2 linked regions of the Catenuloplanes indicus genome follow. The protein of the gene in region 2 binds, or shares a complex with, the protein of the main gene of each other region. Links are inferred from orthologs where the notes say so. Each region holds a gene or a part of one and is shown on either strand. Other genes may lie near its edges. The genes, in order: uvrB and pcrA.

The links.
Region 1: the proteins of pcrA (region 2) and uvrB are in contact, whole or in part, in a crystal structure (PDB 7EGT), measured with the Thermus thermophilus proteins. The link is inferred for Catenuloplanes indicus from one-to-one orthologs. Residues at the interface, in WP_096412145.1 of Thermus thermophilus: His654, Arg656, Phe657, Gln666, Asp668, Glu669, Lys680, Arg681, Leu682, Ser683, Lys685, Tyr686, Ala687; in WP_096411307.1 of Thermus thermophilus: Glu23, Leu25, Arg26, Asp27, Gly28, Glu29, Arg30, Phe31, Arg55, Glu326, Asp327, Phe328, Glu379, Ser382, Gln383, His398, Gly400, Arg401.

The regions. Positions count from the first base shown.
Region 1 is NZ_JAUSUZ010000001.1:2,647,997-2,662,214, forward strand. What follows is about bases 8,953-11,905. They hold uvrB (excinuclease ABC subunit UvrB), read right to left. Parts: upstream 11,506-11,905; coding sequence 9,400-11,505; downstream 8,953-9,399. Other genes in these bases: J2S42_RS11960 (hypothetical protein), read left to right, coding at 11,797-11,905. Also shown: J2S42_RS11910 (glycosyltransferase), read right to left, coding at 1-329; sporangiospore maturation cell wall hydrolase GsmA, read right to left, coding at 342-1,511; J2S42_RS11920 (CocE/NonD family hydrolase), read right to left, coding at 1,596-3,230; translational GTPase TypA, read left to right, coding at 4,006-5,871; J2S42_RS11935 (TerC family protein), read right to left, coding at 6,052-7,041; J2S42_RS11940 (antibiotic biosynthesis monooxygenase family protein), read left to right, coding at 7,436-7,729; J2S42_RS11945 (DUF397 domain-containing protein), read right to left, coding at 7,814-7,990; J2S42_RS11950 (helix-turn-helix domain-containing protein), read right to left, coding at 8,002-8,916; more of J2S42_RS11960, read left to right, coding at 11,906-13,275. UniProt on the Escherichia coli protein: The UvrABC repair system catalyzes the recognition and processing of DNA lesions. A damage recognition complex composed of 2 UvrA and 2 UvrB subunits scans DNA for abnormalities.
Region 2 is NZ_JAUSUZ010000001.1:4,127,609-4,141,904, forward strand. The notes cover bases 7,213-10,243. They hold pcrA (DNA helicase PcrA), read right to left. Parts: upstream 9,904-10,243; coding sequence 7,522-9,903; downstream 7,213-7,521. Other genes in these bases: J2S42_RS18555 (M23 family metallopeptidase), read left to right, coding at 7,213-7,520; J2S42_RS18565 (bifunctional metallophosphatase/5'-nucleotidase), read left to right, coding at 10,082-10,243. Outside these bases: purN (phosphoribosylglycinamide formyltransferase), read right to left, coding at 1-158; J2S42_RS18530 (cell division protein PerM), read right to left, coding at 250-1,644; sucD (succinate--CoA ligase subunit alpha), read right to left, coding at 1,737-2,618; sucC (ADP-forming succinate--CoA ligase subunit beta), read right to left, coding at 2,624-3,802; icmB (coenzyme B12-dependent isobutyryl CoA mutase small subunit), read right to left, coding at 4,219-4,632; J2S42_RS18550 (M23 family metallopeptidase), read left to right, coding at 5,032-5,775; more of J2S42_RS18555, read left to right, coding at 6,741-7,212; more of J2S42_RS18565, read left to right, coding at 10,244-11,848; J2S42_RS18570 (chorismate mutase), read left to right, coding at 12,087-12,401; J2S42_RS18575 (ABC transporter ATP-binding protein), read right to left, coding at 12,463-13,476; J2S42_RS18580 (ABC transporter ATP-binding protein), read right to left, coding at 13,469-14,296. UniProt on the Escherichia coli protein: A helicase with DNA-dependent ATPase activity. Unwinds DNA duplexes with 3'-5' polarity. Translocates on single-stranded DNA with 3'-5' polarity. Initiates unwinding more efficiently from a nicked substrate than double-stranded DNA.

The sequences.
Region 1 (14,218 bases), 1.5 Mb from region 2 along the record:
CACTCGGCCACCACCAGCAGGTCGTCCGGTGTGAGCACGGTGTCCGCCGCGGACTCCACGCGCGTGCGGTGCGGGAACCAGTCGCACCGGAACCCGCGCTCGTGGTGCAGCACCGCGGCCGGCGTACCGGATGCGTTGAGCAGGTCCACGTGCCGGTAGATCTGCCGTAGCCCGCCGCTCGGCCGCGGGTTGTCCGGCGTCAGGTAGTAGACGGTCGGTGGCCGGTCACCGGCGGCCGGGGCGGTGCGCAGCGCGGGCGGCTGCCGCACCTTCAGGTCGGACGCGCGCTGCACCGCGTGCGCCACCCGCCGAGCCGCGCCCATCACCATGCCGCCACCCCGTTATCGAAGGTCGAACCGGGTGAGATCGTAGCGGCGCATGATGCCGATGAGGTTGTCCGCGTACGTCGGTGAGGTGGCGTACCCGGCCTTGTGGATCGCCCGGGCGAACCGTTCCGGCGCGTAGTCCCACTGGAACGCCGGCGCGTACCGCGGGTTCACGGTCAGGAAGCGGCCGTGGTCGACCATAGAGCCGGATGCGTTGCGGTACGCCCGGAACGACGCCCGCGTCCGGAAACAGCCCTTCTTGTTGCACTCGCTGGTCTCGTACGACCGGCAACCGACCGCGATCCCGGCGGGCGAGCCGAAGCACTTGATCCCGAAGTAGTTGTGATCGCGCCTGGTCAGTCCGCTGCCGCCCCACCCGGACTCCAGGATCGCCTGCGCGATCGTCACCGACGCGGGCACGTTGTACCGCCGCATGCCCTCCTGCGCCGGGCCGGCGACGCGCGTGATGAATGCCTCCGGCGTGGCCGGTGGCACGGTCGGCGGCGCCTGCCCGCACCACGGCAGCGTCGGCGAGGACGGCCAGACCACGTTCGCGTCCGCCACGTACCCGCCCTCGGCCAGCTTGTTCCAGGCCGCGCTCCGGCGCTGGGTGCCGGACACCGACTCGCCCCAGTCCTGGCAGACCACGTGCAGCGGCTCGCCGTTCTTGATCTTCCGGAGTTCGCGGCCGCCGGTGTTCGAGACGGACCGGACGTTCAGCCCGGGCGCGTCGCCGGGCCGTGCGATCGGCACGGTCGCGGCGGTCGGGCCGCACCAGGCGACGTGCGGCCGCTCCGGTCTCCACCGCACGTAGGCGTCGGAGACGTAGCCGCCGCCGGCCAGGCGCAGCCAGTACGGGCTGTTCCGGACGCCGCCCGCGACCTGCTGGCCGAAGACCTGGCAGCTGACGGTGATCGCGGCGCCGTCGGCGAGTTCGCCGACCTTCTTGTGCACGCTCGACCCGCCGGAGCGGACGTTGAGCGGCGTGCCCGGACTCTGCACGGTGCTGCTGACCGTGGCGCCCAGCGCCTCGACCGGCGCGCCGCCGAGCGCGGCCACCGTACCGGCCACGGCCAGTGCGACCGGGCCGAACGTGCGTATGCTCGCCGCGTTCCGGGCCCGCGCCTTCCTCCGATGCCGCCCGCCACCCGTTCGCAGGTGGCGTGCCGCGGAACCGTTGCGCATGCCGGTTCCCCCCTTCCCGACATAGACGAATCCGCCACCGAGCGTAAGCGCCTATTCGGGTGACATGAGAGGAAATTCCGGAAATCAGCTCTGGATCTCGACGGGCAGATACACCGCGGACCGGCGTGCCGCATCGTGGAAGATCTCGCGCTCCGTGGCCCGCAGCGTGACCGCGGCGCCCAACGGCTCGCCGGTGCCCGGATTACGTGACCAGCGCGGATGCGCACCGCCGCTGACCTGCACACGCAGCCGGTGCCCGGCGCGGAACACGTGCCCGATCGGCCACAGCGGCACGGTCACCCGGGTCACCCCGTCCGCGTCCTCGTCGAAGCGGCCCGGCGCGACCCGGACCAGCCCGTCGCAGACGTTCCGGGACACGCCCGCGCCGTCGACCTCACAGACCCTGACGAACACATCACGGTACGGACCGGAGCTGCGTTCCCAGATCTCCGCGTACACCGGCCCGATCGCGGTCAGGTCGTGCTCCAGCGGCGCACTGGTGTACGTGAGCACGTCCGGGCGTGCCTCCAGCGGCGCGTTGTCCACCGGACCGGACCGGTGCGCCACCAGCACCGGCCCGCCGATCGACGGCGTCGGGGCGGCCGGATCGTAGGTGAACGTGTCCGGCGCACTCTCCCCCACCGGCGCCGCGCCCAGCCCTTGATCCGGCCGCAGGTACCAGGCGGTGGCACGGCCGGCCGGCGGCCAGCTGTCCCGGTGCCCGCCGCGGCCGGTCAGCGTGACGTCGACGGTCCCGGCGGCCGGCGGCGTGCCGGTGCCGGTCAGGTGCCCGGTCAGGAACGACACGCCGACCCGCACCGTGGCCGCGAACAGGCCCGGGCTGCCGTGCGTCCACGGCCCGATCGTGAGGCTCGGCCGGTGCCCGGCCTCGTGCAGCACCGCGAAGTCGTCCAGCTGGGCCGGCAGGAAGATGTCGTGCCAGCCGGCCACCATCATCACCGGCGCGTCGACCTCGGCCAGCCGCTCGCCGAACACCCGGTCCCGCCAGTACTCCGCGCCGGTCGCGTGCTCGGCCAGCCACTGCTGGAAGAACGGCACCGTGCCGCCGGTCGCCACCCGGTCCGCCTCGGCCAGCGGCAGGTGCGCGAACCCGGCGGTCAGACGCGGTTGGCCCCGGCGCAACTCGATCAGCCGGGTCAGCCACGGCTCGGTCTGCGACTCCAGCAGCTCGGTCCAGGTCAGCACCGTGTCCAGCGAGAACGCCTCGCCGGCGTAGGTCAGGTCGCGCATCGCGGCCGTGGTCACCACCGCGACCACGGCGGCCAGGTCCGGCGCCGCGTCGGCCGCGATCGCCCAGTGCGCCGCGCCCTGGTAGCTGACGCCGATCAGGCCGAGGCGGCCCGCGTACCACGGCTGGCGGCGCAGCCAGGCGAGCGTGTCCAGGCCGTCGTCGCGTTCGTGGATCAGCGGCTCGAACCGGCCGCCCGATCCGTACGTGCCGCGGCAGGACTGGACCACCGCGTGCACGCCACGTTCGGCCAGCAGCCGGCCCAGCAGCGCCACCACGGTGCCCCGGCCGTACGGCGAGCGGATCAGCACGGCGGGCCCGTCGTGACCGGGCGAGTAGTGGTCGGTGCGCAGGATGACTCCGTCCCGGGCCCGTACCGACAGATCGCGTTTGACAGTAATTCTGGTTTTTGTCGCTTTCGGCAGGCCCAGTCCCGCCCCCAGCACCGCCGTCGCCACCGACCCGATCACACCGAACCTCCGCTCGTCCCTCAGCGGTCGTTTACCCCGCCAGGTCGGTTTTCCCCACCCGGGCACGCCGACGCGGCGTCCGCACGATCAGCACCAGCGCCACCGCGATCCCGATCAGGACCAGCACCGCGCCGGTCGCACCGCCGAGGACCACGGACATCCGGCGGTACGACTCCCCCGCCAGATAGCCGGCCACGATCGAGACGCCGACCCAGCTGGCCACGCCCGCGAGATTCCAGGGCAGGAAGCGGCGGTACGGCACGCCGCTGCTGCCGGCCAGCCGCGGCGCGAGCGTGCGCACGAACGCCACCCAGCGCACCGGCAGCATCGCCCGCGCGCCGTACCGGGTCATCAGCGCGTCCGCGCGTGCCCACCGCGCCGCGCCGACCCGCCGGCCCAGCGCGCTCGCCCGCAGCCGCGGCCCGTACCGGCGCCCGGACCGAAACGCCAGCGAGTCACCGGTCGCGGCCGCCGTGATCATCACCACCAGCGCGACGCCGAGGTGCAGCCGGCCCTGGAACGCCAGAAACCCGACGAGCAGCAGCGTCGCCTCGGCCGGCACGGTCAGGCCGATCAACGACGCGGTCTCCAGCAGCACCAGCCCGGCGGCGACCAGGTAGATCAGCGTGGACGGCAGCCCGGTCAGCTGCTCTACCAGGCCTTCCATGACACCCCCGAGGTCATCCGGACAGCATCGCAAGGCTCACCCGTCACACTCGCATCGGGATGGACCCCCGATTAGGCAAATAGATCGCAGGTTCGGGACACTAAAGGTATGCAGACCCGCTCCGACCTCCGTAACGTCGCGATCATCGCCCACGTCGACCACGGCAAGACCACGCTGGTCGACGCCATGCTCCGGCAGGGCGGCGCATTCTCCGCAAGGGCCGAGGTCGCCGACCGGGTCATGGACTCCATGGACCTGGAGCGCGAAAAGGGCATCACCATCCTGGCGAAGAACACCGCCGTGCGGTACGTGCCCGAGACCGGCGACCCGATCACCATCAACATCATCGACACCCCCGGCCACGCCGACTTCGGCGGCGAGGTCGAGCGCGGCCTGACCATGGTCGACGGTGTCGTCCTGCTGGTCGACGCGTCCGAGGGGCCGCTGCCGCAGACCCGCTTCGTGCTCCGCAAGGCGCTCAAGGCCCGCATGCCGATCATCCTCGTGATCAACAAGGTGGACCGGCCGGACGCGCGGATCAAGGAGGTCGTGGACGACACCTACGAGCTCTTCCTCGACCTGGACGCGGACGAGGAGCAGATCGACTTCCCGATCGTCTACGCCTGCGCGCGCGACGGCATCGCGTCGCTGACCCAGCCGGCCGACGGCACCGTGCCGGACGACTCCGACTCGCTGCAGCCGCTGTTCACCACGCTGCTGAACACCATCCCGGCCCCGTCGTACACCGAGGGCGCGCCGCTCCAGGCGCACGTGACGAACCTGGACGCGTCGCCGTTCCTCGGCCGTCTCGCGCTGTGCCGCGTGCACGAGGGCACGATCGCCAAGGGCCAGACCGTCACCTGGTGCAAGACCGACGGCACCACCTCCAAGGTGCGCATCTCCGAGCTGCTGATGACCGAGGGCCTGGAGCGCAAGCCGGCCACCTCGGCGGGCCCGGGCGACATCATCGCGGTCGCCGGCATCCCGGAGATCATGATCGGCGAGACGCTGGCGGACGCGGAGAACCCGATCCCGCTGCCGCTGATCACGGTCGACGAGCCGGCCATCTCGATGACCATCGGCACCAACACCTCGCCGCTGGTCGGCAAGGTCAAGGGCGCCAAGGTCACCGCCCGCATGGTGAAGGACCGGCTGGACGCCGAGCTGATCGGTAACGTGTCGCTGCGCGTGCTGCCGACCGAGCGGCCGGACGCGTGGGAGGTGCAGGGCCGTGGCGAGCTGGCGCTGGCCATCCTGGTCGAGCAGATGCGCCGGGAGAACTACGAGCTCACCGTCGGCAAGCCCCAGGTGGTCACGAAGGAGATCGACGGCAAGACCTGCGAGCCGGTCGAGCGCCTCACCATCGACGCGCCGGACGAGTACCTCGGCGCGATCACTCAGCTGCTGGCCACCCGCAAGGGCCGGATGGAGCAGATGGTCAACCACGGCACCGGCTGGATCCGGATGGAGTGGCTGGTCCCGGCGCGCGGCCTGATCGGCTTCCGGACCGAGTTCCTGACCGACACCCGCGGCACCGGCATCCTGCACCACGTCTTCGAGAAGTACGAGCCGTGGTTCGGCGAGCTGCGCACCCGCAACAACGGCTCGCTGGTGGCGGACCGCTCCGGCCCGGTCACCGCGTTCGCGATGACGAACCTCCAGGAGCGCGGCAGCCTCTTCGTGGAGCCGTCGACCGAGGTGTACGAGGGCATGATCGTCGGTGAGAACTCCCGCTCCGACGACATGGACGTCAACATCACCAAGGAGAAGAAGCTCACCAACATGCGGGCTTCCACCTCCGACGAGACCGAGAAGCTGATCCCGCCGCGCAAGCTCTCCCTGGAGCAGGCGCTGGAGTTCTGCCGCGAGGACGAATGCGTCGAGGTCACCCCGGCCGCGGTCCGCATCCGCAAGGTGATCCTCAACCAGCAGGAGCGCGCCCGCGCCGCCGCCCGGCGCAAGCACTCCAACTGATCCAGCACGTCAAAAGCCCCGCTCGCCGGAACGGCGAGCGGGGCTTTTCGCTCTGCGGTGACCACCTCGGGACGTGCAGGGAGGCCCCTCGGGCCGACCGGTGCCCACGGGAGCATGCCGGCCGGACCACGCCGGAAGCGGGTATATATCCGCCTCTTAGGGCTTTCGGCCCGGTTGCCTTCAGGCCTTGAGGACCGGCTCCTCGGTGCCCTCGGCGGCCTTGCGACGGGCCTCCTTGCGGTCGTCGGCCGCGGTCTTGATCAGGCTGGCGACGGTGGCGATGACCAGCGTGCCGAGGATGACCACCAGCGACAGCCAGATCGGGATCGTCGGGGCCCACTCGATGTGCTCGCCGCCGTTGAGGAACGGCAGGTTGTTCTCGTGCAGCGCCTCGAGGATCAGCTTGACGCCGATGAACCCGAGGATGATCGCCAGGCCCTTGGAGAGGTAGACCAGGCGCTCGATCAGGTTGCCGAGCAGGAAGTACAGCTGGACCAGGCCCATCAGCGCGAACACGTTCGCGGTGAAGACCAGGTAGGGCTCCTGCGTGATGCCGAAGATCGCCGGGATCGAGTCGAGCGCGAAGATCAGGTCGGTGGTGCCGATCGCGATCATGACGATCAGCATCGGCGTGAACATCCGCCGGCCGGCGTGCACCGTGGTCAGCCGCGCGCCGTCGAAGCTCGGCGAGATCGGCAGCGCACGGCGGCTCCACCGGATCAGCACGTTCTCCTTGAAGTCCTCGGCCTCCTCCTCGAGCCCCTCCCGCGCGAAGTTGATCGCGGTGTAGATGAGGAACGCGCCGAAGATGTAGAACACCCAGGAGAACTGCGTGATCAGCGCGGCGCCGGCGGCGATGAACGCGCCGCGCATCACCAGCGCCAGGATGATGCCGACGAGCAGCACGGTCTGCTGGTACTGCCGGGGCACCGCGAAGCGGCCCATGATGACCACGAAGACGAACAGGTTGTCCGCGGACAGGCTGTATTCGGTCAGCCAGCCGGTGTAGAACTGCCCGGCGTAGGTGGGACCGGCGAAGAGCCAGACGCCGACGCCGAAGAGCAGCGCGAGGCCGACGTAGATGCTGACCCAGATCCCGGACTCGCGGGGGGAGGGTTCGTGCGGGCGGCGCCCGATGATGACGAGGTCGACGATCAGCACGACGGCCATCGCGGCCAGCGTGACGGCCCAGACCCAGGCGGGTACGTTCAACGGAATCCTCCGGCAGACACAGCACTTCGCCGCAGCGGCCTACCCTTACGCGAAGTAAGAAGGTACCCACTCACGGCTACGTGCACTCGTATGTGACTGTCCGGAGGTCTCTTCCGCCACGGCATGACACGATCCGTGACCGACGGCGCCGGGAGTCCACCCGTGTCCGGGTTTTCGCCGTGCTGACGACACCGCCGTAAGGGGAATACTCCCCTCCTTCGCGCGCAATTGTGCCTCATTCCGGCGACGCCCGGAACGGGACCCCGCAGTGCCGCTCGACACGCTCCTTGCCCGCGGCGCCTAGTTCTTCCTAGGAGGCTAGGTGAATTCCCTCCGTGCGAGACTGCCGGACATGGTTCTTGAGGTTGCGTTGATCGACGTGGTGCCGGGTCACGAGGACGAGTTCGCGGCGGCGTACGCGAAAGGGCACCCGATCCTGGCCGGCACGCCCGGCTGCCGCTCGGTGCGGATGACCCGCGGCATCGAGACGCCGGACCGGTTCGTCCTGCTCGTCGAGTGGGACTCGGTGGCCGCACACGAGGAGAACTTCCGGGCCACCGAGCGCTTCGCCCAGTGGCGCGCGCTGATCGGCCCGTTCTTCGCCGGCCCGCCGCGGGTCGAGCACTTCACCGACGTCCCCGCCTGACCCGCCGGCCGTCTCGCGGGCGGCCGGGCCGGATGCGGAGAGAGCCGGTCCCCCTGCCAGGGGCCCGGCTCTCCGCTGTGCTGGTCAGCCCTTGACACGCTGCACGAACGCCCGCCAGGCCGCTCCCGCGAACCGGAGCCGGGGCCCGGGGTCCTTGGAGTCCCGGACCGCGATCGTCCCCGCGTCCGCCGCGACCTCGACACAGTTGCCGTTCGCGTGGCTACGGCTGCTCTTCACCCAGCCAGTTCGACGTGCTCCCATCGCCCTCCGTATCAGCCACCACCGTTGACCCCGCGCTGAGCGGGGATCGCCCGCGCCTGCTCCGACCGGACGTCGGCCGCCCGGGCCAGGTAGGCGCGCGTCTCCTCCTCCGGCAGCGCCGCCGCCCGCAGCCAGTCCGCGACCAGCAGGTAGCGCGCCACCTCCTCGTCGTCCGTGAGGTGCACGTCCTCGCTCATCGTCTCCAGCACCACCGTGCGCGGGTCGGCCGGATCCGGGAACGAGTAGACGGAGAACGCGGTGTGCGGCACGTACGCGTCCTGCAGCGGCGCGCGGAACGGCAGCATCCGGATCGCCACGTTCGGCAGGTCCGCCATGGCGAGCAGGTGCCGCAGCTGGCCGCGCATCACCTCGGGCGGCGCGACCTGCCGGTGGAACGCGGACTCGTCGATGATCGCCTCGTACCGCGGTGGCTGCTCACGGCGCAGGACCACGTGCCGGGCCGCGCGGGCGCGACTGTCCGCGTCCATGTCCAGGCCCGGGTAGAGCGCGCGACCGGAGCGGACCCGGACCCGGGCGTACTCCGGCGTCTGCAGCAGGCCGGGCACGACGTACTGGTGGAACTCGAAAATGTCAGCGGCGCCGGTTTCCAGCTCCGCATATCTCCGCTGGCGCGGTCCCATGTCACCGAGCGCCTTCCACCAGCCGCGCGCCGCGGCCGCGTCCCGGGCGATGACGATGAGTTTGTCCCGGTTCGGACCGTCCACCTGATAGATGTCCAACAGGTCCATGATGTCGGCCAGATCGGGACGGCTCTGCCCCAGCTCGATCCGGGACAGCTTCGAGGTCGAGGCCCAGCCGAGCCGGTCACAGACCTGCTCCAAGGTGAGGGTCGCGCTGCGCCGCAGCTGTCGCAACTCGGTGCCCAGCCGCAACCGGCGGACCGTAGGACTTTTGGGGGGTGGCATTGGTTCTCCCGGTGCCGACGTTCGTGGCGACAAGGAGATTACAGGCAGCAACGTTGCGGTAGCCATCCGCAATTGGACAGTGCAATTCGCATGTTTACCGTTGCGCACATCCCGGCGCGGCACTTCGCGGGCCCGTGCGATCACCACTGCGCGCGACGCCCACCCCGCGCCCGACCTGCGACGTTAAGCATCGATGAACGCCGCGGACGGGCCGCGCGGGTACGTCACGGAGCGACTCCGCACCCGGCCGGACCGGGCACGGAAAGTTGTTGATCCACATAGTCCGCGCGAAACGGCGAATCGGCGTTAATGACCGTAAACCTAACCACTATCACCCCGCGGGGTGACCTGCGCAAACAAAGTGTCCATCAAGGAATCTGCATTGTCACCTGCGCATGCAGACCCTCCTGCACGTGCAGGAACAGATCCCCGCAAAAAGGACCGGCACCACTGCGCTGAGTGACGCCGGTCCGCTACCCTCGGTTACTTCACGCCTGCGGCGTCCATGCCCCGCAGCTCCTTCTTCAACTCGTTGATCTCGTCGCGGATCCGCGCGGCCAGCTCGAACTGCAACTCGCGCGCGGCGCCGAGCATCTGCTCGTTCAGGTTCTGGATCAGCTCGGCCAGCTCGGCCCGGGCCATCCCGGCGCGGGCCGGCGTGCTCGTGCCCTTGCCGCCCTTCGACCGGGTCTCCGGGACCGGGGCCTTGCCGCGCGACATCTGCCGCCCGGCACCGCCGACGATCGCCTCGGTGTCCTCCGCCTCACGGTAGATGTCGTCCAGAATGTCGTGGATCTTCTTGCGCAGCGGCTGCGGCGAGAGCCCGTGCTCGGTGTTGTACGCCACCTGCTTCGCCCGGCGACGGTCGGTCTCGTCGATCGCCTGCCGCATCGACGGGGTGATCTTGTCCGCGTACATGTGGACCTGGCCGGAGACGTTACGCGCGGCACGGCCGATCGTCTGGATCAACGAGGTGCCGCTGCGCAGGAAGCCCTCCTTGTCCGCGTCAAGGATCGCGACCAGCGACACCTCGGGCAGGTCGAGGCCCTCGCGCAGCAGATTGATGCCGACCAGCACGTCGTAGTCGCCCTTGCGCAGCTCGCTCAGCAGCTCCACCCGGCGCAGCGTGTCCACCTCGGAGTGCAGGTACCGCACCCGGATGCCGTGCTCCAGCAGGTAGTCGGTCAGGTCCTCGGCCATCTTCTTGGTCAGCGTGGTGACCAGGACCCGCTCGTCCCGCTCGGTGCGCAGCTTGATCTCGTGCATCAGGTCGTCGATCTGGCCCTTGGTCGGCTTGATCACGACCTCCGGGTCGACCAGACCGGTCGGGCGGATCACCTGCTCGACGAACTCCCCGCCGGTCTGCTCCAGCTCCCAGTTGCCCGGGGTGGCGGAGAGGAACACCATCTGGCCGACCCGCTCCAGGAACTCGTCGAAGCGCAGCGGCCGGTTGTCCGCCGCGGACGGCAGCCGGAAGCCGTGGTCGATCAGCATGCGCTTGCGCGACGCGTCACCCTCGAACATGCCGCCGATCTGCGGGATCGTCTGGTGCGACTCGTCGATGACGGTGACGAAGTCGTCCGGGAAGTAGTCGAGCAGGCAGTGCGGCGGACTGCCGGGCAGCCGGCCGTCGATGTGCATCGAGTAGTTCTCGATGCCGTTGCAGAAGCCGACCTGTTTCATCATCTCCAGGTCGTACGTGGTGCGCATGCGCAACCGCTGCGCCTCGAGCAGCTTGTTCTGCCGCTCCAGCTCGTCGAGCCGCTCGGCCAGCTCCACCTCGATGTCGCCGATCGCCCGCTCCATCCGCTCCTGGCCGGTGGCGTAGTGGCTGGCCGGGAAGATCAGTGCGGTCGGCACCTCACGCACCACGTCGCCGGTGAGCGGGTGCAGATAGGAGATCTTCTCCACCTCGTCACCGAACAGCTCGATCCGCAGCGCGAGCTCCTCGTACGCCGGGATGATCTCCAGCGTGTCGCCGCGCACCCGGAACGTGCCGCGCTGGAACGCCATGTCGTTCCGGGTGTACTGAATCTCGACCAGGCGGCGCAGCAGCTTGTCGCGGTCGATCTCCTGGCCGACCGTCACCCGGGCGGCGCGTTCGAGGTACTCCTGCGGCGTGCCGAGGCCGTAGATGGCGGAGACGGTCGCCACCACGATCACGTCGCGGCGGGTGAGCAGCGACATGGTTGCGGAGTGCCGCAGCCGCTCCACCTCCTCGTTGACCGAGGAGTCCTTCTCGATGTAGGTGTCCGTCTGCGGGATGTACGCCTCGGGCTGGTAGTAGTCGTAGTACGACACGAAGTATTCGACCGCGTTGTTCGGCAGCAGCTCGCGGAACTCCTTGGCGAGCTGCGCGCAGAGCGTCTTGTTGTGCGCGAGCACCAGCGTGGGCCGCTGCAGGCGCTCCACCAGCCACGCCGTGGTCGCGCTCTTGCCGGTGCCGGTCGCGCCGAGCAGCACGCTGTGGCGCTCACCGTCACGGACGCGGCGCTCCAGCGCGTCGATCGCCGCCGGCTGGTCACCGGAGGGCTTGAAGTCGCTGATGACCTGGAACCGGTTGTCGATCCGGGGAATGTCGAGCGCCATGTCCCCCACGGTACGCCCGGGGTCCGACAAGTTTCCCGGTCACGGGCAGTGCATGATCGCCTTCGATATTACGATTGTGCGGCCGGGCCCCCCGCCGTACCGTTGACGGGTAGGCCGCTCGCGGCGGCCGTCCGGCACCGACGCGGCCCCCACACCGGCCGCTCGACCGGCGCACGGCGGGTTGCAGCCCCGGGCTCATCACCCGGTGAGCGCGCCCCGTGCGGTGGCGCCAACGGCGCAGACCGGTCGCCGCGAGCGCGCCCAGAGCCTGCGTCGCTCGTTTCAACCTCCGTGACTTCCAGCAAACGGCGTGCGATCGCGCTCGCGTCCCTGATCGGCCTGCTCGGCAGCGCCGCGGCCGGGCTCCTCGGTGGCCTCGGCTCGTGCGCGCCCACCGGCGACGGCCCGGCCGCGCGGCCGCTGTCCGCGGCGGAGGCGGATCGGCTGGCCGGCATGCGGGTACGCAACCACACGGACGGCGCGTCCGCGGTGACCGCCACGATCGGCGGCGACCAGCTGCGCGCCGAGGGCTGGGTCGACTGGCGCCGGCAGCTGGCCTACCTGCGGGTCACCCGCCCGGGCGCCGCGTCCGCGCTGGTCCAGGGTGTACCCGGGCTGGTCGCCACGATGACCGAGCCGGGTAGCACCAGCGCGGCCGCGGACCCGGGCGGGGCCTCCGCCGGGCCGCCGCCGACCGACCCGCCGTCCGGTGACTGGCGGGTCCGCGCCGCGGCCGCCGGCACGACCGGCAACTCGGCCGCCACGTCCGTGGACGCGCTGCTCACGCTCCTGTTCGGAGCGTCCGCGACCCGGCCCGACTCGGCGGACACGCTGCGCGACAGCGACTCGCGCTGGCTCAGCACCGACACCGTCGGCGGCGACGTGGTCGACGTGTTCCTCGGCCCCGCGGTCCCGCCCCCGCCACCGTCCACCGCCCCCGCCTCCACCCGCCTCGCCGACATGGGCGGCGCCGTCCGCTACTGGCTCGGCCGCGACGGTGACCTGCGCCGAATGGCGGCCACGCTGCCCGGCAACCTGCCCCTGGAGATCGACCTGCGACGTGGCGGGACGCCCGCGTTCGGTGCCGTGGCCGCGTTCGGCGGCGCGCCGATCGCCCCGCGCGAGGTGACCGCGGACGAGGCACGCCTACTCGCCGGCCTGCGCGTGGCCGACCTGCGCGCCGTCGGCGGCCGGATCTCGGTCACGCTCCCGTCCCTGGACGGTGCGCTCCGCCGCGGCGAGGGCTGGCTCGACTGGACCCGCACCCGTGCCTACCTGCTGCTCCGCACACCCGGCGGCGAGGTACCGGACGAACTGATGATCGCCACCTCGGACGCGGTCGCCACCCGCCCGGTCCCCACCGAGGCCGCCGGCTGGCAGCTGCCGCCGCTGCGGGCACCGCGCGGCGAGTGGACGTCGACGCCCTGGTCCGAACGCTCCGACGAAATGGGCGGCTTCGACCTCGACCTGCTGCTCACCGAGGCGATGGCACTCGGCGGCCCCGGCCGCGGCAAACCCGCCGCGATCCGTGACTCCGCCCGGCACCTGCGCGACGACACCGTGAACGGCGAGGCCGTCGGCGTCTTCGAGATTCCCAAGGCGGCCGAGGGTGACGTGGCCCCGGGCTACGCGCGCATGCGCTACTGGATCGGCACCGACGGCGTCCTGCGCCGCGTCGAACTGCTGACCCGCGCGGCCGGCTACGCCCAACTCGACCTCACCCCGGACGAGAACATCCCCGCTCTGCCGCGCGTGCCGAGATCCGGGTAGCCGTCTCCGAGGTCTCGATCTTCGGTGTTTTCGGCGTGGTGCGGTCCGCATGCTCGGAGTGGGGAAAGCCCGCCGGGTGCTCGGACCTCGCCGGCGCTCCGTTCCGCACGCGGCGCACCATCCGATCGGGTGGATGGACGCATCGCGGGGTGAGGTGCCGCGGGGGTTGTGGTGACCGGCGGCGGGACGTGCAGGGAGGAGCGCCAGCGACGACCGGTGCCCGCGGGAGCATGCGGAACGCCACCGCGCCGGGAGCGGGAAGAAGAACTCCAAGCTTTTGATCTTTGCCTGGCGAAGCCGGGCAGGACGTCAGCCGCGCTGCCGCAGAAGGCGTTCCCACAGCGCGTCGACCGCGGAGATCAGTTCCGCGTGGGTGCCGGCGTTGCTGAGTACGACGTCGGCGACCTCGCGGCGCTGGGCGTCGGTGGCCTGGGCGGCGATGCGGGCACGGGCTGCGTCCTCGGTCATGCCGCGGTCGCGGGTGAGGCGGGCGATCCGGATCGGCTCGGGCGTCTCGACCACGACGACCAGCTGGTAGAGCGGCGCGAGGCCGGACTCGACCAGCAACGGGACGTCGTGCACCACGATCGCGTCGTCCGGGGCTGCCTCGGCCAGTTCGGTGCTGCGGGCGCGGACCCGGGGATGGATGATCGACTCGAGGCGGCGGCGGGCGGTGTCGTCGCCGAAGACCAGGGCGCCGAGGGCGGGGCGGTCGAGCGTGCCGTCCGCGGTCAGGATGCCGTCGCCGAACGTGGCGACCAGCTCGGCCAGTCCGTCGGTGCCGGGTGCGACGACCTCGCGGGCCAGCACGTCGGAGTCGATGACGATCGCGCCGAGTTCGGCGAGGCGGGCGGAGACGGCGGACTTGCCCGCCCCGATGCCGCCGGTCAGACCCACGGAGAGCATGGCCGCGATCTTAGCCGGGAATGCGGGAAGCCCCGGT
Region 2 (14,296 bases):
GCCTCGGCCGCGATGTCGAGCCCGGCGATGCCGTCCCGGTCGGCGCCGACGGCCACCACGGTCGCGCCGTAGCCGGGGTCGGCGGACGCGTCGAGCAGCGCCTTCAGGTTGCTGCCCGAGCCGGAGATCAACACCACCAGTCGTGCGGGGGTATTCACCCGAGCACCCTACCGAGGCGGCCGGAGCGGCCCAAACGTCGGGTGTCCCAGGTGTGACAGACGATGTCCCGCCCGCGACGCGAAGCGACGCTCAGCTCGCCGGCGGCGTACCCGTGCGGGATTTTCCGGATTTTGCTCCGGCCACGAACATGCGGGAGGCGACCGCACCGGCCAGCGCGCCCACGGTGACCACGCCGGCGCCGATCAGCCCGACCTGCCACGCGGACGTGCCGAGCTCGGAGAGGCGCCCGCCGCCGAGCGGGCCACCGGAGGCGAACGCGGCCACGAACAGCACCACGCCCGCGACGGGCCCGGACATGGCCGCGGCCGCAGTGAGGCGGCGCCACGGCACCACCCGCGGTGGCCGGGACGGGTCACGACCGGCCCGCCGCAGCCGCCGGTGCAGCAGCCAGCCGGCCAGCATCGCGGCGATCAACGGCACCGCGGGCAGTGCGGCGCCGAGCCCGCCGAGCGGCCCGGACGGAAGACCGGCCACCAACGGTACGGTCGGCAGCGCGCCCACGCTCACCTGCGTTATCTGCACCGTGGTGTGGGTGCCGAGCGAGAAGCCCGGCCCGAGCAGGTAGCCGACCGCCCAGATCGCGGCGTTCGGCGCGTAGGCCAGGCTGACCAGTGTGATCCCGGCCTGCCCGGCCACCCCGGTCCGGTAGGCGCTGATCATGTCGCTGGCGTCGCCGCCGTTGAGCGCGATCGCGAGCCCGGTGCTCCCGGCCCCGGTGGCCAGGATCAGAAGACCGCCCACCACGCCGGTACGGACGGCGTCGCGCAGGTATCGCGGCAGGCGCGACGCCAGCTCGCCGAGCGCGCCGGTGGTCCGCAGCGCACCGGTGAGCGAGGCCAGCCCACCGGCCGCGAAGAGCGTGCCGAACGCACGCAACGCGTTGATCTCCGGCCCGCCGCCCGCGCCGACCAGCAGCGCCGCGAGCAGACCCAGCCCGCCCCAGGCAACCCCGATCGCACCGGCGACGGAGAACGCCTGCCGCATCGTGCCGTCGTCCCGCGCGCCGATCGCGCGGGTGACGTGCACGCCGGCCCGGGCCAGCCGCCAGGCGATCAGCACGGCCAGGCCGAGCGGCGCCAGGCCGACCGGGCCGAGTGAGGTGCCCAGCGGTACGCCGTGCCCGAGCAACCACGCGCCGAGCCCGATGATCACGGAGCCGCCGAGCGAGCCGGCGCCCTCGACCAGCTGCGCCAGCCACATGACCAGCGCGACCGGCAGGTAGGAGACCAGGAACGCCCAGCCGGCCGCGACGGTGGCGGCCACGGCGAGCGGCGCACGACCGGCCTTGGCCTGCGCGCGGGCTCGTTGCAGCGGCAACCGCACGGTGTCCCGGGTGCGCAGATCGCGGCCACCGGACGCGTCGATGGGGACCGTGTCGCGGGCAGCGAGATAGGCGGCCTCGGCGTCGGTCAGCGTCTCGTCCGGCTGGGCGCCTGAGGCCGGACGGTCCGGGGTGCTCGGCATCGGTGCCTACTTTTCCACGTCAGCCCTGTTCTGGCTAAGGAAAACCCCCGCCGAGTGTCCTCACTCGACGGGGGTTGTGACCTAAAACGCAGTCAGCTCATGATCTCGCGCATCAGGCGCGCGGTCTCGGACGGCGTCTTGCCCACCTTGACGCCGGCCGCCTCGAGCGCGACCTTCTTCGCGTCCGCGGTGCCGGCCGAGCCGGAGATGATCGCACCGGCGTGGCCCATGGTCTTGCCGGGCGGGGCGGTGAAGCCCGCGATGTAGCCGACGACCGGCTTCGTCACGTTCGCCTTGATGAAGTCGGCGGCCCGCTCCTCGGCGTCGCCACCGATCTCACCGATCATGACGATCGCGTCGGTGTCCGGGTCCTCCTGGAACGCCTTGAGCGCGTCGATGTGCGTGGTGCCGATGACCGGGTCACCGCCGATGCCGACCGCGGTGGAGAAGCCGATGTCCCGCAGCTCGTACATCAGCTGGTAGGTCAGCGTGCCGCTCTTGGAGACCAGGCCGATCCGGCCGGCGCCGGTGATGTCACCGGGGATGATGCCGGCGTTGGACTGGCCGGGCGACGCGATGCCGGGGCAGTTCGGGCCGATGATCCGGGTCTTCTGACCCTTCGCCACGTTGTGCGCCCAGAACGCGGCGCTGTCGTGCACCGGGATGCCCTCGGTGATCACGATGGCCAGGCCGATCTCGGCGTCGATCGCCTCGATCACCGCGGCCTTGGAGAACGCCGGCGGCACGAAGATGACGGTGACGTCCGCACCGGTCTTCTCCATGGCCTCCTTGACCGTGCCGAAGACCGGCAGCTCGGTACCGTCGAAGTCGAGCGTCTGCCCGGCCTTCTTCGGGTTGGTGCCGCCGACCACGTTCGTGCCCGCGGCGAGCATGCGCTTGGTGTGCTTGGTGCCCTCGGACCCGGTGATGCCCTGGACGATGACCTTGGAGTCCTTGGTGAGCCAGATAGCCATTGTCGTCAGACCCCCGCAGCCGCGAGCTCGGCGGCACGCGCGGCCGCACCGTCCATGGTGTCGACCCGCTCGACGAGCGGGTTCGCGGCCGAGTCGAGGATCGCGCGGCCGGCCTCCGCGTTGTTGCCGTCCAGGCGGACGACCAGCGGCTTGGTGACCTGCTCGCCCCGGTCGGCCAGCAGCTGCAGCGCCTGCAGGATGCCGTTCGCGACCGCGTCGCAGGCGGTGATGCCGCCGAAGACGTTGACGAAGACGGACTTCACGGCCGGGTCGGAGAGAACGATCTCTAGGCCGTTCGCCATCACGGTCGCGCTCGCGCCGCCGCCGATGTCGAGGAAGTTCGCCGGCTTCACGCCGCCGTGGTTCTCGCCCGCGTAGGCGACCACGTCGAGCGTGGACATGACCAGGCCCGCGCCGTTGCCGATGATGCCGACCGAGCCGTCGAGCTTGACGTAGTTGAGGTTCTTCTCCTTGGCCGCCTGCTCCAGCGGGTCGACCGACGCGGCGTCGACGAAGCCCTCCTGGTCCGGGTGCCGGAAGTGCGAGTTCTCGTCCAGCGTCACCTTGGCGTCCAGGCAGAGGACCTTGCCCTCCGGCGTCTTGGCCAGCGGGTTGACCTCGACCAGCGTGGCGTCCTCCTTGATGAAGGCGACCCACAGCTTCTGCGCGATGTCGACGATCTGCTCGGACACGTCGGCCGGGAACTTGGCGGCCGCGACGATCTCGCGCGCCTTCGCCTCGTCCACGCCCTGGATCGCGTCGATCGCGATCTTGGCGACCTTGTCCGGGTCGGTCTCGGCGACCGTCTCGATCTCCATGCCGCCCGCGACGGAGGCGATGCACAGGAACGTGCGGTTCGCCCGGTCGAGCAGGTAGGAGAGGTAGTACTCCTCGGCGATGTCAGCGGTGACGGTCAGCATGACCTTGTGCACCGTGTGACCCTTGATGTCCATCCCGAGGATGTCCGTCGCGCGCGCGGTCGCCTCGTCGACGCCCTCGGCCAGCTTGACGCCGCCGGCCTTACCGCGGCCACCGACCTTCACCTGGGCCTTGACGACGACCCGGCCGCCGAGACGGTCGGCGATCGCGCGGGCCTCCTCGGGGGTCGTGGCGACGCCACCGCTCAGCACGGGCAGGCCGTGCCGCTCGAATAGCTCGCGCCCCTGGTACTCATACAGGTCCACTTGCGCGTCCCGATTCACTCCGCGGCACCCCGGCGCCGCTGCCAGCGTGGATGTGCACCGCTCATCCGGTGATGAGAAGGTGCCTTTCCCGTCACCCTAGCGACCTGGGCACTCCGTGCCGTCAGGCGGGTACATGGTGTGCGGTACTGCACATTCCGCCCGCTCCGCGGTTCTCGGTACAGGTGGTGGCGATGGGACACCAGTTACGCCAAAAATCGCGCATCCGGTTCCGTAACCCCTGTTCAGAGGGCGTCGTTGAGTCAGATGTCAGCGCACGCACGGCGGGCGCGGCACGAGAAAGCGGCCGATGCCCTGTCGGTCGAGGGGTGGCGGCGGGGCATCGCGCATAGAGGGGCCGGACGTGTGAGGGGTGCGTCCGGCCCTTCCCTATTTCCGCATTTCACGGCAATTCCCGGCTATTTACTGTCGGCCGGGATTCCCGCCACATTCGCGCGGACCCAGTCGACGATCGACTGCATGGTGGCGCCGGGGCCGAAAATCTTCGAGACGCCGATCCGCTCCAGTTCCGGGATGTCCGCGTCCGGGATGATGCCGCCGCCGAACACCACGATGTCGTCGACGCCGCGCTCGGCCAGCAGGTCGACCACCCGCCGGAACAGCGTCATGTGCGCACCGGAGAGCACGGAGAGCCCGACCGCGTCCGCGTCCTCCTGGATCGCGGTCTCCACGATCTGCTCCGGCGTCTGGTGCAGACCGGTGTAGACGACCTCCATGCCGGCGTCCCGGAGCGCCCGTGCGACTACCTTCGCGCCGCGATCGTGCCCGTCCAGGCCCGGCTTCGCGACCACAACCCGAATTCGCGGTTCCATAGCTGCCGCACCTCTATTCAGTCATGAGAGATGTCCACAGAGCCACCTTAACGATCGTGCAGCCCCTAGGGGACGAGCGGCTCGCAATCGTGTCGTCACTCGATGAAGTAGCCGCGATCACATCACGTTAGGTATCGGCAAAAATTACGCAGCGCCACTAACGACGGGGGGTACAAATGGTTACGAATTCCGGCATTATGCGTCATGACGTCGCACACCCAGTCAGCAAATCGGCCGCAGAACTTGTGACCGGCCCACCGCTTGGCTACCGTGTCCAACGGCTGTCAACCGGGATACCCCGGAACGGTCGCCCAAACCAGCCAGTGTTCACCCACGGTCAGCGCCCGGCAGTCCGGAGCGCGTCAGCGCCGGGGAGTGAACAGATATCGGAGGGTGTACGTGCGTCAGCGGCTTTCATCCGAGCCCGACCGCTATCGCGGTCGACGTCGCGTACCTACCGTTCCCGGAAGCCGCTACGCGGCGGTGGTGACCACCGCGCTGGTCGGCGCCGGCGTGGTGGCCCTCGGCGCGGGCGCCGCGCTGGACGACGCCAAGGGCGTCGACACCACCGCGCTGAAGAACTCGCTCGACAGCACGACCACCGCGGAGGAGCTGGCCGAGCGCGAGGCGAGCGCCGAGCGCTCCACGCGTGACAGCGAGCGCACCGAGTCCGCGGACGCGGGTGGCCTGGCCACGTCGCTGGCCGAGTCTCCCGATGCCTGGCTCCTTCCGCTGCACGGATACGACTTCACCGCGCCGTACGGCATCCGGTGGAACGAGGTCCACCAGGGCATCGACCTGGCCGCCCAGGAGGGCACGCCGTACAAGGCCGTTCACGGTGGCACCGTGAAGCTGGCCGGGTGGTACGGCGGGTACGGCTACGCAGTCATTGTCGACCACGGCGACGGCGTCGAGACCATATATGGACACTCTTCGCAGCTCATGGTCGAGGCGGGCCAGCAGGTCAAGGCCGGCGACACGCTCGGCCTGGTCGGCGACACGGGCCACTCGTACGGCGCGCACCTCCACCTGGAGATCCACGTCGACGGCGAGCCCCGCGACCCGGTGCCGCTGCTCCGCGAGAAGGGCGTCGACATCCAGCTTGAGGTCGAGCAGGTCTACGGTGCTGTGACGGCTCCCTGACGCTCCGCTTTTCGTTACCGCCCTTCCCGTACCGGGAAGGGCGGTTTTTCGTCTACCCCAGGTTTTCGCTGTTCATCATGTCACTGGCGAAGTTGTGTGCCAGCACACACTTAGCAAGATCAACTTTCCGGACGTTACGGCATTCCGGCGGACAAATCAGCCGTGATCATGACTGATCAGGGTCGATCAGGACCAGGCCGGTGTGGTCCGGCATAGCGGGACCGATCAGCATTCTTCGTCATTGCTGCTGTTCAGCCGACGGAGGTGCGCCCGTGTACCACCACGCGGAGACCGCCACGACGACGGCCGCGGAGGATCGGGTGACCCCCGACGCCCCGGCCGTCCCCGTTCCCCGGGAGATCCTCGAGGCACTGGTCATCCCGAGTCCCCGGAAAAGCCCGGAAGCGCTGGCCGTCCCGCGTCCTCGGGTGAGCCCGGAAACTCCGGTCGCCGCTGGTTCGCAGGCCTTCCCCGGCCTCCCGGGCATCCGTGGTCCTCGGGAAAGCCCCGCAGCCACGGATGACGCCGTCGCTGCCGTCGCTTCAGGCGCCGGTGGCGCCTTCGGTCGCCCGGACACGCCCCGCCTCGCGGCGGACGCCGGTGGCAGCACGACTGCTCCAAGCGGTCGTGGACGGCCCGGCACACCCCGCCACTCGGCCGCGCCGGCCGACGGTGACCTGAACACCCTCGGTGCCGGCGAGCAGCCACCCGCAACCCGGCACTCGGCCGGGGAAGCCGGGGGCAGCGTGAACGCCGCCGGCGATGACAAGCAGCCACCCGAAACCCACGCCCCGGCCGCGGAGGCCGGCGGCAGCGTGGACGCCCCAGGCGATGACGAACGACCAGCCACGTCCCACGCCCGGGCCGTGCAGGACGGCAGCGGCCTCCGGGCTCGTGGTGGGCGGCCGGCGGAGCACGGCGGGCGGCACCGGCGGCTGCCCGGGCGGCACCGGCATCGGTACTACGTGCGGCTTGCGGCGCTGACGGCCGGTGCGCACCGGCGGCCGGAGCAGAAAGCCGCTCATCTTCGCCAGGCCGCCGCGGCCACGCTCGCCGTCACCGGACTGGCGCTCACCGGCGGCGCGACGCTCCACGACGCCGTCACCGGCCCGGACGGGGCCGAGCAGGCCGTACCGACCCCGGCCGCGCTCGCGAACGCGGAAGCGCTGGCGGAGCGCGCCGAAGCCGCGTCCGCCGCCGGCCGGTCCGCCCAGCGGACCGCGGCGGCGAGCCCGGCCGCGGCCCCCTCTGCGCCGACCGCAAGTCCCACGCCGGACAAGCCGAGCCCGAGTCCGTCGCCGGGTAAGAGCGCCGGAACGGCCACACCCACGAGCAGGCCCGCGGCCAAGGCCTGGGTGGATCCGATGCCGGAGGGGCGCACCACGTCCTGCTTCGGCCGCCGCTGGGGCAAGCTGCACGCCGGCATCGACCTGGCCGCGGCGAGCGGCACCCGGGTCCGCGCCGCCGGTGCCGGGACCGTGGTCACGGCCGGCGCGAACTACAGCGGCTACGGCCTGTCGGTGCTGATCGACCACGGCAACGGCTTCTACACGCACTACGCGCACCTGTCGCGCGTCTCGGTCGAGCCCGGTGACCGGGTCACGCCCGGGCAGACCGTGGGCGCGGAGGGCTCGACCGGCAACTCCACCGGGCCGCACCTGCACTTCGAGGTGCACGACGGCATGTGGAACCAGGTCGACCCGGCCGCCTGGATGGCGGCCCGCGGCGTCGACCTGGGGTGCTGACCTACATCTTCTCGATCGGCGCGTGCCGCAGCACCAGCCACACCTTCTGGTCGCCGAAGTCGATCTGGGCGCGTGCGCCCGCACCCTGGCCCTCGACCACCAGCACCCGGCCCAGCCCGTACCGCTGGTGGTTGACCCGGTCCCCGGGTGACACGGACGGCGCCTGGGTGCGCAGGTCACTGGCGGTGGCGAGCTTACTGGCGTCGATGCCCAGCCCTTGCGCGATCTTCTGCGCCTTGCTCGTCCCCCCGACGAACGTGGAATTTCGCGAAGCGCCGCGGCCGCCGACGCCGCCGGCCGAGCCGGACCACGTCGTGTACGACCCCTCGGTGCGCTCCCACCGGACCAGCTCACTCGGCAGTTCGTCGGTGAACCGCGAGGCCGGGTTGTACTGCGGTGCGCCCCAGGCGGACCGGGTGACCGCGCGGGAGAGGTAGAGCCGCTGCCGCGCCCGGGTGATCCCCACGTACGCCAGCCGCCGCTCCTCCTCCAGCTCCTTGGTGTCGGACATGGCTCGCATGTGCGGGAACACGCCCTCCTCCATGCCGGTGAGGAACACGACCGGGAACTCCAGGCCCTTCGCGGTGTGCAGCGTCATCAGCGTGACCACGCCCTGGTGGTCGGCGTCCGGCTCGTCCGGGATCTGGTCCGCGTCCGCGACAAGTGCGACCTGCTCCAAAAAGCCGGCGACGGACGACTCCGGCCCGTCCGCCGCCTCGGTGCGTTCGGTGTACTCCCGGGCGACGCTGACCAGCTCCTGCAGGTTCTCCACCCGGCCCGCGTCCTGCGGGTCGATACTCTCCTCGAGGCCGGTCAGGTAGCCGGAGCGGGTGATCAGCGCCTCCAGCACCTCCTCCGGCGGCGCGGTCCGGGCCAGCTCGCGCACGTCGTCGAGCATCGCGACGAACTCGTTGATGCCGTTGACCGCGCGGGTCGAGATGCCCGGCGCCTCCGCCGCCCGGCGCAGCGCGGCGCCGAACGAGATGCGCTCGCGGTTGGCCAGCGCCTCCACGCACGCCTCGGCGCGCTCGCCGATGCCGCGTTTCGGCGTGTTCAGAATCCGCCGGATGCTCACGGTGTCGTCGTCGTTGACCACGGCGCGCAGGTACGCCAGCGCGTCCCGCACCTCCTTGCGCTCGTAGAAGCGCACGCCGCCGACCACCTTGTACGGCAGGCCGACGCGGATGAACACCTCCTCGAACACCCGGGACTGCGCGTTCGTCCGGTAGAAGACGGCCACGTCGCCCGGCTTGGCCAGACCGTTGTCGCCGAGCCGGTCGATCTCCCGGGCCACCCAGTCGGCCTCGGCGTGCTCGGTGTCGGCCACGTACCCGACGATCCGCTCGCCCTCGCCCTGGTCGCTCCAGAGCCGCTTAGGCTTGCGGGACGTGTTGCGGTCGATCACCGCGTTAGCCGCGTTCAGGATGGTCTGGGTGGAGCGGTAGTTCTGCTCCAGCAGGATCGTGCGCGCGTCCGGGTAGTCGCGCTCGAACTCCAGAATGTTCCGGATCGTCGCGCCGCGGAACGCGTAGATCGACTGGTCCGCGTCGCCGACCACGCACAGCTCGGCCGGTGGCAGCCCGGCGTCTGGCACACCGTTGCCGACCAGCTCGCGAATCAACGTGTACTGCGCGTGGTTGGTGTCCTGGTACTCATCGACCAGCACGTGCCGGAAACGGCGCCGGTACGACTCCGCGACCAGCGGGTGCGACTGGAAGAGGTGCACGGTCGCCATGATCAGATCGTCGAAGTCCAGCGCGTGCGCCTCCCGTAGGCGGCGCTGGTAGAGCTGGTAGGCCTCGGCGACGGCCCGCTCGTTCGGCCCGGACGCCTTCGCCGCGAACTCCTCCGGGTCGGTCAGCTCGTTCTTCAGATTCGACACCTGGGTGGCCAGGCCGCGCGGCGGGTAACGCTTCGGGTCGAGGTCGAGCTCGCGCGCGACCAGCGTCATCAGGCGGCGCGAATCGTCCGCGTCGTAGATCGAGAAGGTCGACTTCAGCCCGGCGTGCTCGTGCTCGGCGCGCAGGATGCGCACGCACGCGGAGTGGAACGTGGAGACCCACATCATCCGCGCGCGGTTGCCGACCAGCGCGGCGACGCGCTCCTTCATCTCACCGGCGGCCTTGTTGGTGAACGTGATCGCCATGATCTCGCCGGGGTGCACGTCGCGCGCGGCCAGCAGATAGGCGATGCGGTTCGTCAGCACCCGGGTCTTGCCCGAACCGGCGCCGGCCACGATCAGCAGCGGCCCGCCGGCGTGCGTCACCGCATCGCGCTGCGGACCGTTGAGCCCGGCGAGCAGCGCCTCCGTGTCGCGGCGGGGCGGCGCGGGGCGGGTCGGCGGCGTGGGCTGGACCGGGGGGACATCAAACAGCGATTGCATCGCGGGCAAGTCTAGGCCCCCGGTATGACAGGCAACCTCGCCGATGCCAAGACGACACTCAAGCACTCTGGCGGGGGACCCACCGATGGACAAGCATGCGTGCATGGATCAATCTCGCAAGCGTCTCTGGCCGGTGCTGCGGGCGCTGGCGACGCCGGCCGCCGCACTGGCCGTCGCCATGGCTCTCGTCCCCGGGAGCGCACCGGTCGCCTCGCCGGCCGACGCCCTCACACCGGTCGCCGTCACGTTCAACGGGGGCGGGAAGACGGTCAAGGGCAACTTCCTCAGCTACAACGACTTCCACGGCGCCATCGACCCGCCGGCCGGCAGCGGCGGCCTGGTCACCGGCGTTCCGGCCGGTGGCGTCGAATACCTCGCCACCTGGCTGACGAAGCTGCGCGCGGAGGCCCGGGCGGAGGGTCGCGGCCGCAGCATCACGGTCGGCGCGGGCGACCTGATCGGCGCGTCGCCGCTGGTCAGCGCCGCGTTCCATGACGAGCCGACGATCGAGCTGATGGACCAGGTCGGGCTGGAGATCAGCTCGGTCGGCAACCACGAGTTCGACGAGGGCGTCAGCGAGTTGATCCGCCTCAACCGCGGCGGCTGCCACCCGGTCGACGGCTGCCAGGACGGCGACGGGTTCGCCGGCGCACGCTTCACCTACCTCGCCGCGAACACCGTCTACAAGCGGTCCGGCCTGCCGATCCTGCCGCCGGTCGAGGTGCGGCTGGTCGACGGCGTCCCGGTCGGCTTCGTCGGCATGACGCTGGAGGCCACGCCGAGCATCGTCAACCCGGCCGGCATCGCGGACGTCACGTTCCTCGACGAGATCGAGACCGCGAACAAGTGGGGTGGCCTGCTCCGCGCGTTCGGCGTGAAGTCGCTGGTCCTGCTGCTGCACGAGGGTGGCCAGCAGAACTCGCCACCGGCCACACCCGGCCTCTCCGACTGCGCGAATTTCTCCGGCCCGGTCGTGGACGTCGTCAACGGCCTGCGCCCCGAGTTCGGCCTGGTCGTCTCCGGTCACACGCACCGCTACTACACCTGCGCGCTGCCGAACGCGCACGGCGCGCAGACCGTGGTGACCAGCGCCGGCAGCAACGGCACGCTGATCACCGACATCGACTACGCGCTGGACCGGCGTACCGGGAAATTCGCCGAGATCACCGCGCGCAACGTGATCGTGGAGAACGGCGTGCGCAACGCGGACGGCACCTGGCAGACCGACCCGGCCACCGGCACGCCGGTCCGCAACCCGGCGCTGCGCGACCCGGCCGCGAAGCGGATCGCGGACAAGTACCGCACCGCGGTCGCGCCGATCGCGAACCGGGTCGTCGGCTCGATCACCGCGACCATCAGCCGCGACGTCGGCGCCAACCAGGAGAGCCCGCTCGGCGACGTGATCGCGGACGCGCAGCTGGCGTACACGCAGGGGGACGGCGCGCAGATCGCGCTGATGAACCCGGGCGGCATCCGCGCGTCCCTGCCGTACGACGCGCAGTCCGGCGGTGAGGCGCCCGGGCAGATCACCTACGGCGAGACGTTCACGGTGCAGCCGTTCAACAACCTGGTGGTCACCCAGACCTTCACCGGCGCGCAGCTCAAGAACGTGCTGGAGCAGCAGTTCGCCGGTTTCGGCGGGCAGACCACCCAGCGCGTGCTGCAGGTCTCGGCCGGCTTCACGTACAGCTACGACAGCACCGCCGCGGCCGGCAGCCGGGTCAGCGCGCTCGCGCTGAACGGCACCCCGATCGATCCGGCCGGGACGTACCGGGTGACGACGAACGACTTCCTGGCGAACGGTGGCGACGGCTTCACGAACCTGACGCTCGGCACCGGCCGCACCACCGCGCCCGGCTTCGACATCGACGCGCTCGTCACGTACCTGGAGGCGAACAGCCCGGTCGCGCCCGGCCCGGCGAATCGGATCACCCGCGTCGCCTGACGGAAAGGCCGGCCAGCCGCCGGATGTGTCCGATAAGTGGGCAAACGCTTGCGCGGTCACATCCGGCCTGGGCATACTCGACGGCGTGTTCCCGCAGGCGCGATTTTATGGCTACGGCTCCGGAGTCCCGGCAGCCGTGGGTCGCGCCTGAACGACAGACCTACGAAAAAGCCCCGGGCTCGGCAGCCCGGGGCTTTTTCGCGTCCCGGAACCGACCCAGCGTGATCAGGAGACCAGAATGGCCACGGTAGTGGAACAGCCCCAGGACGCCGGTCAGCCCAGCCAGGACACCGGTACGGCCGAGGCGACGGCGTCAGCCGCGATCGTCGAGATCCGCTCCCGGATCAACGAGATCGACGATGCGATCATCGCGCTGTGGAAGGAGCGGTCGGCGCTCTCGCAGCAGGTCGGGAAGACACGGGTGGCGTCCGGCGGGACGCGGCTCGTGCTGAGCCGGGAGCGCGAGATCATGGAGAAGTTCCGCGAGGCGCTGGGCGCGGACGGCACACAGGTCGCGCTCCTCCTGCTGCGTGCCGGGCGCGGGCCGCTCTGAACCGGAGGACATGGGAAACGGGGTCCAGCTCCATCGGGAGCCGGGCCCCGTTCCGGGCGGATCAGTCGACCGCGTGCACCACGTCGCGTACCTCGGCGAAGTGGCAAGCGCTCGGGTGCGCCGACTTCGGCCGCAGCGTCAGCATCGGGTCCTCGTCGGCGCACTTCTGCTGCGCCTTCCAGCAGCGCGTCCGGAACCGGCAGCCCGAGGGCGGGTTGGCCGGGGAGGGGACGTCGCCTTCGAGGACGATCTGGTCGCGGTGGCCGCGCAGGGTCGGGTCGGGGACCGGTACCGCCGACAGCAGGGCCTGCGTGTACGGGTGCGTCGGCTGCTCGTAGATCTCCAGGTCGCGACCGGTCTCGACGACCCGGCCGAGGTACATGACCGAGACGCGGTCCGCGATGTGCCGGACCACGGACAGGTCGTGCGCGATGAAGATGTACGACAGGCCCAGCTCGTCCTGCAGCTGCTCCAGCAGGTTGATCACCTGCGCCTGGATGGACACGTCCAGCGCGGATACCGGCTCGTCGCAGACGATGATCTCCGGACGGAGCGCCAGGGCGCGGGCGATGCCGATGCGCTGGCGCTGCCCGCCGGAGAACTGGTGCGGGTAGCGGTTGATGTGGTCGGGGTTCAGGCCGACCAGATCAAGCAGGTCACGGACCCGGCGCTTGCGGTCGCTCTTCGGCGCGACATCCGTGTGGATCTCGAACGGCTCGCCGATGATGTCGCCGACCGTCATCCGCGGGTTCAACGACGTGTACGGGTCCTGCAGCACCATCTGGATGTTGCGGCGGGCTCGGCGCAGCTCGCTGCCGCGGAGCTTGGTCATGTCCTGACCGCGCACGTTGATCGAGCCGGACGTCGGCGTCTCCAGCCCGACGAGCAGGCGGGCCAGCGTGGACTTCCCACAGCCGGACTCGCCCACGATGCCGAGCGTCTCGCCGCGCTTGAGCTCCAGGTCGACGCCGTCGACCGCCTGCACGGCGCCGACCTTCGACTGGAAGACGATGCCCCGGGTGATCGGGAAGTGCTTCTTCAGACCCTTCGTCTGCAGCACGATGTCGTCACTCAACGCCGGTCACCTCCTTCCAGAAGTGGCACCGGGCGGTGCGGTTGTGGGTGACCTGGTACGCGGGCGGCGGCGGGTCCTGACGGCAGACGTCACGGGCGAACCGGCACCGGGCCGCGAACGGGCAGCCCGGCGGGATGTTCGTCAGCGTCGGCGGGAGGCCCTTGATCACGCTGAGCTGCTGGCCCTTGAGGTCGACCCGGGGGATCGACTCGAGCAGGGCCTTCGTGTACGGGTGGGCCGGCTTCGCGTAGATGTCGTAGACCGGCGCCTCCTCCACCACGCGACCGGCGTACATGACCGAGATCCGGTCCGCCACGTCCGCCACCACGCCCATGTCGTGCGTGATCAGGATGAGGCCCATGTTCCGCTCGCGCTGCACCTCGGCCAGCAGGTTCATGATCTGGGCCTGCACGGTCACGTCGAGCGCCGTGGTGGGCTCGTCCGCGATCAGCACCTCCGGGTCGAGCGCCAGCGCCATGGCGATCATGACGCGCTGCCGCATACCGCCGGAGAACTGGTGCGGGTACTCGCCGACGCGCTGCCGCGCCGCCGGGATCTTCACCTGGTCGAGCAGCTCGATCGCGCGCTTCTTCGAGTCCGCCCGGGACATGCCGCGATGCTTGCGGAAGAGCTCGCCGAGCTGGAAGCCGACCGTGAAGACCGGGTTCAGCGCGGAGAGCGCGTCCTGGAAGATCATCGCGATCCGGTTGGCCCGGACCTGGCGGCGCTGGTCCTCCTTGAGCTTCAGCAGGTCGACGCCGCGGTAGCGGACCTCGCCGCCGGTGATGAAACCGGGCGGCGTGTCCAGGATGCCCATGAT